Caldisphaera lagunensis DSM 15908: one gene and its partner. The protein of the gene in region 2 binds, or shares a complex with, the protein of the main gene of each other region. Links are inferred from orthologs where the notes say so. Each region holds a gene or a part of one and is shown on either strand. Other genes may lie near its edges. The genes, in order: rpl12p and tuf.

Region 1 (3,317 bases), 180 kb from region 2 along the record:
TTGCTATAGGTACTTTACCTCTTGGACCAAGAGCTGGACCTAAAATACTACCAACCAAACTCATTAAGTCTGACGATACAAGTATCCAATCGCAACTATTACCAATATTTCTTGCAGCTTTTTTATTACCTTTCATAGCGCTTAACTCTTCTCTAGAAATGGTCCTTAGCCCTAGCTTTTTCGCTTCTAGCAACAAATCTCCTGATGCTATTACACATATATTTGGTTCTTTTGACGGGGCGTGAGGCAGGTAAACAACTTCTCTAAACTTTCCTTCATTGCCTTTCAAATTAATATCCTTTAATGCTACTATTAGCTCAACTGTTTGCTTAAACTTCCTTTGCTTTCCAAGCATTTTTGCTTTCTCTACTGCTCCCTTTATTATTTCATTGTCTAAAGGCAATTTCATGCACCCTATTATTTTTTCCCTCTTCTACATCTCTATCATATTTTACTGCATTTTTAAGCACTTTCGTTAGTTTTTAAAGTTAAACTATTTTATTCCTATTTAATATAAGAAAGAAAAACATATAACCCAATTTATCCTAAATTTTAAAGGCGAGGCAAAGGGGTCCTAAAAGCCTTGAGCCTAAAACAAGGCGGGCCATGTGGACCCGTGGCTCAGCCAGGATAGAGCGTCGGCCCTCTAAGCCGAATGTCGGGGGTTCAAATCCCCCCGGGTCCGCCACATAAAAATTATTTAAATTAATGTTTATTCTAAAAATTAATGTTTATTCTAAGGATGTTAATTTATTTAATATACTTGTTAGATCCCTTACAGAAATTATTCCCTTAATTTTTCCTTCGTTATCAACAACAGGTAAATGTCTTACATTTTTTTCATACATAAGTGATATTGCTTTGCTTAATCCTTCTGATTGAGTTATTAAAACTGGGTTTTTGGTCATAACATCTCCAACATGTTTATCTAGAGGAACACCTTCAGCAACAACCCTCGTTAAGTCTCTTTCGGTAAAAATTCCTAAGACCTTATCATCTGGGGATGTAATAACGACACTACCAATTCTATTTTCATACATAATTTTAGCTATCTCAGCTATTGTGACGTTAGGAAAAGTTGTTATCGCTTTTTTCATAAAATCCGATACCTTCATACTTAAAACGCTCGACATTTTTCCACCCGCATTGTTAGTAAAACTCCTGATATAAATGGGTTTCTTGTGGGAAATACAATATAATATTTACTTTGTATTTAAAAGATTAGATGTTTTTAAAGCTATTTCACTTAGTTTTTTATGAGAACATTTCTATTAAAAAGTATTATGCTTAATATTAAACATATAGATTTTAATTTCCTCTTGAAAAAGATAAGCAACGCTTTTATAGGCTGTACTAACACACTTAAAACTGCAAGCTAGAGGTTGATAAAAATGCCCCAAGAAGGAAAAGCATATGTACATGCAGCACTTGCATTGTATTATGCAGGTGCTCAACTAAATGAGGATAACCTTAAAAAGGTAGTTGAGTCACTCGGTCTTCAAGCAGATGATGCAAAAGTAAAAATGTTAGTTGCTAGCCTATCTGAGCTAAAATTAGATGAAGTCTTAAAGAGCGCAGCAGTTGCAGTTTCAGCACCAGTATCTGCTCCAGTTTCAGCACCTGCTGAGGCTGAGAAGAAGGAAGAAAAGAAAGAGGAGAAGAAGGAAGAAGAAAATAAAGAAGTAGATGTAAGCGAAGGACTTAGCGGATTATTTGGAATGTAATCTAAAATATTTTAAAAAACTTTATTATTTCTCAATGCATTTTCATTCAAGGTGTTAATAAGTGGTAAGACTAAACCCAGAAGATTATAGACTTGAATTTTTCAAAGAAAATGGATTTCAAAGGAAAAAATGCAAAATTGGTAAAGAAGATTTTTGGACTTTAAATCAAGAATTCGATACGTGTCAAGATGCGCCAGATACAGAATATTGGTTTGATAAGATAAGCTCAATAAATGGTTTAAGCGTTAGGGAAGCAAGAGAAAAATTTATAAAATTCTTTGAGAAAAATGGCCATACACCAATAAAGCCTAGGCCTGTTGTTGCAAGGTGGAGGGAGGATTTATATTTAACTATAGCAAGTATAGTTGATTTTCAACCCCATGTTACAAGCGGCTTAGTTCCTCCTCCTGCTAATCCTTTGGTTGTAAGCCAACCTAGCATTAGGTTAGAAGATATAGACAATGTGGGATTAACTATTGGAAGGCATTTAACGACTTTTGAAATGGCTGCTCATCATGCATTTAATTATCCTGATAAAAAAATTTATTGGAAAGATGAAACTGTTAGATATGCATATGAATTCTTTACAAAGGAATTAAAGATTCCAGGAGATTTGCTTGTATTTAAAGAATCTTGGTGGGAAGGAGGAGGAAATGCTGGTCCTTGTTTTGAAGTAACCGTTGGAGGCTTAGAATTAGCAACATTGGTATTTATGATGTATAAGGTAGACAACGGCAATTATATAGAATTACCATTAAAAATTGTTGATACAGGTTACGGAGTAGAAAGGATGGCATGGTTTACGCAAAAAACTCCAACAGCATTTAAGGCAATTTTTGGAAATATATTGGATGAATATAGAAAAATCCTAGACGTTAAGGAACCCCCTGAAAAAATACTTTGGGAGGCATTTAGAGCTGCTGGTAGACTAGAGCCAGAAAATCCAGAAAGCGTTAAAGAGTTCTACGAAAGAATATCAAAAAATACTGGATTCACATTTGACGAAGTAAAGAATTATATGGAATTGGACGCCCGTTTATATAGCCTTTTAGATCATTCAAGAACTATTTCTCTTATGCTCGGTGATGGTATTGTGCCAAGCAATACTGGGGAAGGTTACTTAGCTAGGCTCGTTATAAGAAGAGCATTAAAGCAATTGATGTTTATAAAAGAAAACGTAAGCCTTGCAGATCTTGTTGATCTACAGATAAAGCTATGGGGAGTAGATTTTCCACAGCTAATTGATAACAAATCTTATATAATAGATGTAATAATAGACGAGGAGAAGAAGTTTAAAGAAACATTAAACAGAGGGATCAAATTAACATCTAAAAGCTTGAAATCAGGTACAATTAGCTTAGATGATTTAATTAAGTTCTATGATAGCTATGGAATTCCTCCAGAAATAATTGCTAGCGAAGCTAAAAAGAGAAATGTAAATGTTGAAATTCCAATTAATTTCTATTCAATAATTGCATCTAGACATAAAGCCCCATCTACTGTTAGAAAAATAGAAGAAAAAAGTAGGCTTCCAGAAGAAATTGTTTCTTGGGCAAAGACATTTAAACAAACAAACCTTCTATTTCATCAAAA
Region 2 (3,218 bases):
TTAAAAATAATATTTGACTTATTAAATAAAAAAGACTTAACGAAGAACCATATTGCATTTCTTTATTTCTCGCGCATATACTGTAGTTATTTATAATGCCCACAAATTCTTTTGTAATATAGGATATATAAACTTTACTTTAATTTTGTTTATTTTCATTGTATAATTAATTTTCGTATAAGATATTACCAATTACTAATATAAAAATATTAAGATAATGAAAAATGAATAATTTAGAAACGTTTTCTATTTTGAGTATTTAACAAAATGATTTAACCTATATTAAGAAACATAGGTAAGGCTTTCTCTTATAAAGACTATCATGGAAATAAGTACTTATCTCAATTTTTTATAGGCTGTATAAAGTTTTTATCAATTAATAAAACATGCGCCGGGGGCGGGATTTGAACCCGCGTGTCCCTTTCGGGACAACAGGTCTCCAGCCTGTCCCCTTAGACCGCTCGGGCACCCCGGCTCAATAATTAAATTTATAGTCAAGATTTAAAAACATAATATTTTAAAATTAGCTATATAAATTTATTTTCCAGATTTTATTTCAATGTAAACATCAGGTGGTACTTGAATTCTCATTAATCTTCTTAATACTCTTTCATCTGCTTCTATATCAATTAATCTTTTATGTATTCTCATCTCCCAATGTTCCCAATGTTTGCTACCTTCTCCATGAGGCAACCTTAACAAGGGCATCTCCAACCTTTTTGTTGGTAATGGTATTGGACCTCTTACAGGTACACCTGTTTTTTGGGCTATTTCCCTTATTTGATTTACTACTGATTCTAAGCTTTTTACATTTGTGCTCCATAGCCATATCCTAACCTTAAATGCCAAATTTGCCACCGATAAATGTTTTACTTCTTAATTTCTACTTTTGCTGGCTTAATCTCTGTAACTATACCTATACCTACAGTTCTATTCATATCTCTCATTGCAAATCTTCCTAGCTGTGGGAAGTCGCTGTATTTTTCAACTACAACTGGTTTTATTGGTTTGAACCTTATCATAGCTACATCTCCAGCTTTTAAGAACTGTGGGTTCTTCTCCACTTCTTTACCAGTTCTTGGATCTAGTTTTGATATTATCTCTGTTACCTTAGCACTAACTGTTGCTGTGTGTATATGAATAACTGGTGTATAGCCAACAGCTATAGCGCTCGGATGCCATACAACGAATACTCTTGCAACAAATTCATCTGCAACAGTTGGAGGAGCATCAAATGGACCTACTACATCACCTCTCTTTATTTGGTTCTTCTCAACACCTCTTACTGAAAATCCTATGTTATCTCCAGGCTCTGCCTTTTGTAAATCTTGATAGTGCATTTGTATACTTCTGACTTCTCCCCCTACACCTGCTGGCATAAATATTACTTTGTCTCCTACCTTCATTACACCAGTTTCAACCCTTCCTACTGGGACTGTACCAGCTCCTGGTATTGTATAGACGTTTTGAACAGGTAATCTTAAGGGTTTATCTACTGGTTTTGGAGGCACTTGTAAATTATCAAAGGATTCTACTAATATTGGCCCTTTGTACCAAGGCATGTTTGGACTTCTCTCAATTATGTTGTCTCCAGTCCATGCACTTACTGGGACAAATGGTATAGAATCTATATTGTAACCTAAACCTTTCATAAACTTTCTTAGAGTATTTGCAATTTCATCATATCTCTTTTGATCATAATTAACATCTGGTGCATCCATTTTATTTATTGCAACTATCATTTGCTCAATACCTAATGTCTTTGCCAACAATAAGTGTTCTCTCGTTTGACCTTCAGGGCTCATACCTGCTTCAAATTCACCTTTTCTTGATGAAACAACTAGCATTGCAGCATCTGCTTGGCTAGCACCTGTTATCATGTTTTTGACGAAATCTCTATGACCTGGGGCATCAATAATAGTGAAAACATATTTCCTTGTCTCGAACTTCATAAATGATAAATCTATTGTTATACCTCTTTCCCTTTCTTCCTTCATTTTGTCTAATATCCATGCATACTTAAATGATTCTTTACCAGCGTTCTTTGCTTGTTCTTCTAATTCTCTCATTTTCTTTTCGTCTACAATACCTAATCTATATAACAAGTGTCCAGTTAATGTGCTCTTACCATGATCTATGTGCCCTATTACAACTAAATTTAAGTGCGGCTTCTCAGGCATGCATTTACACCTCTCTTATTTATCTTTTTCCCTCATTTTAAGCTTAAACAGGGATTTAAAAATACTATGCTTAATAAACTCATAAATTTCTAATAAAATAGAATAATACGCAAAAAACAAAAAGATTATCTCGAGCTTAGGGCTATTCTCTCTATTTCTTCTTTTTGCTTAATCGAATAGCTTTGTGGATCGTTTCTTGATGCTAACAATATTTCATCAGCTAAACACTGCTCTATTGGCTTTATGTTACCAAAAGAACACTCCCTTGCTCCTTCTGTTATAAATCTAATTGCTAAATCAACTCTACGTTGCGAAGAAACATCAACTGAAACTCTATAGACTATACCTCCATACATAATCCTTGTTGTTTCTTCTCTGGGAGCAGAATTTTCTATTGCTCTAACAAATACTTGTATTGGATTTTCTTTAGTCTCTAGATATATTATATCAAATGCATTTCTTACTATATTATATGCCATCATTTTTTTGCCTCCATTTTTTCCAGGATACATTAATCTGTTAATTAATCTCTCTACAACGTTAACCTCTGCCTTTCCAAATCTTTTATGTTCATGCCTTCCTCCACTATGAGGCAAATATGTTGGCTTAAGGCTTATGTATTTCTTTAAACTTGGATCTCTGATTTCAATTCCTTCCCATGACCATTTATCAAATAATTTTATCTCATTTAAACCGCTACCAACTTTATCTATATCTGGTAGTTGCGTTTGACTGCTCAATTCTCTCACTCCTTATAATTTATAAAAGGGTTAGTTTTTAAAAATATTGTTTCTACCATTTGTTAAACAAAAAATCTTAGACAAGCTTTAAACTTAATAATTTTGGCAGATAATATGATATAAGCGAGGGAACTAAATTTGAGCGAAAATTTACTTAGAGTTACAAACGTTCAAACATATTACAAAGTTATACAAGATATGGGTAGCGGGTTTGGTACATACATAATTGGTATGTCATTATCTTTAGAAGATGGAAGAATGTTTTCATTAGTTAACATACCAGCAGATGTTGCAGAAG

What was found.
Region 1: the proteins of tuf (region 2) and rpl12p are in contact, whole or in part, in a crystal structure (PDB 3WY9), measured with the Pyrococcus horikoshii proteins. The link is inferred for Caldisphaera lagunensis DSM 15908 from one-to-one orthologs. Residues at the interface, in WP_010885563.1 of Pyrococcus horikoshii: Lys125, Glu126, Phe129, Arg132, Thr133, Lys165, Leu166, Thr169, Lys324, Gln326, Leu359, Ala360, Ile369, Glu372, Ile384, Ile422, Ser423, Gln425; in WP_010886059.1 of Pyrococcus horikoshii: Glu96, Glu97, Leu100, Leu103, Ser104, Ala105, Leu106, Phe107, Gly108.

The regions. Positions count from the first base shown.
Region 1 is NC_019791.1:1,294,991-1,298,307, reverse strand. The notes cover bases 75-3,057. They hold rpl12p (50S ribosomal protein L12), read left to right. Parts: upstream 75-1,391; coding sequence 1,392-1,724; downstream 1,725-3,057. Other genes in these bases: alaS (alanine--tRNA ligase), read left to right, coding at 1,786-3,057; CALAG_RS06360 (CBS domain-containing protein), read right to left, coding at 732-1,133; CALAG_RS06370 (50S ribosomal protein L1), read right to left, coding at 75-409. Outside these bases: more of CALAG_RS06370, read right to left, coding at 1-74; more of alaS, read left to right, coding at 3,058-3,317. UniProt on the Methanocaldococcus jannaschii protein: Forms part of the ribosomal stalk, playing a central role in the interaction of the ribosome with GTP-bound translation factors.
Region 2 is NC_019791.1:1,472,656-1,475,873, reverse strand. The notes cover bases 26-2,909. They hold tuf (translation elongation factor EF-1 subunit alpha), read right to left. Parts: upstream 2,181-2,909; coding sequence 870-2,180; downstream 26-869. Other genes in these bases: CALAG_RS07370 (30S ribosomal protein S7), read right to left, coding at 2,306-2,909; rpsJ (30S ribosomal protein S10), read right to left, coding at 538-849. Outside these bases: more of CALAG_RS07370, read right to left, coding at 2,910-2,920; CALAG_RS07365 (bifunctional nuclease family protein), read left to right, coding at 3,059-3,218. UniProt on the Methanocaldococcus jannaschii protein: GTP hydrolase that promotes the GTP-dependent binding of aminoacyl-tRNA to the A-site of ribosomes during protein biosynthesis.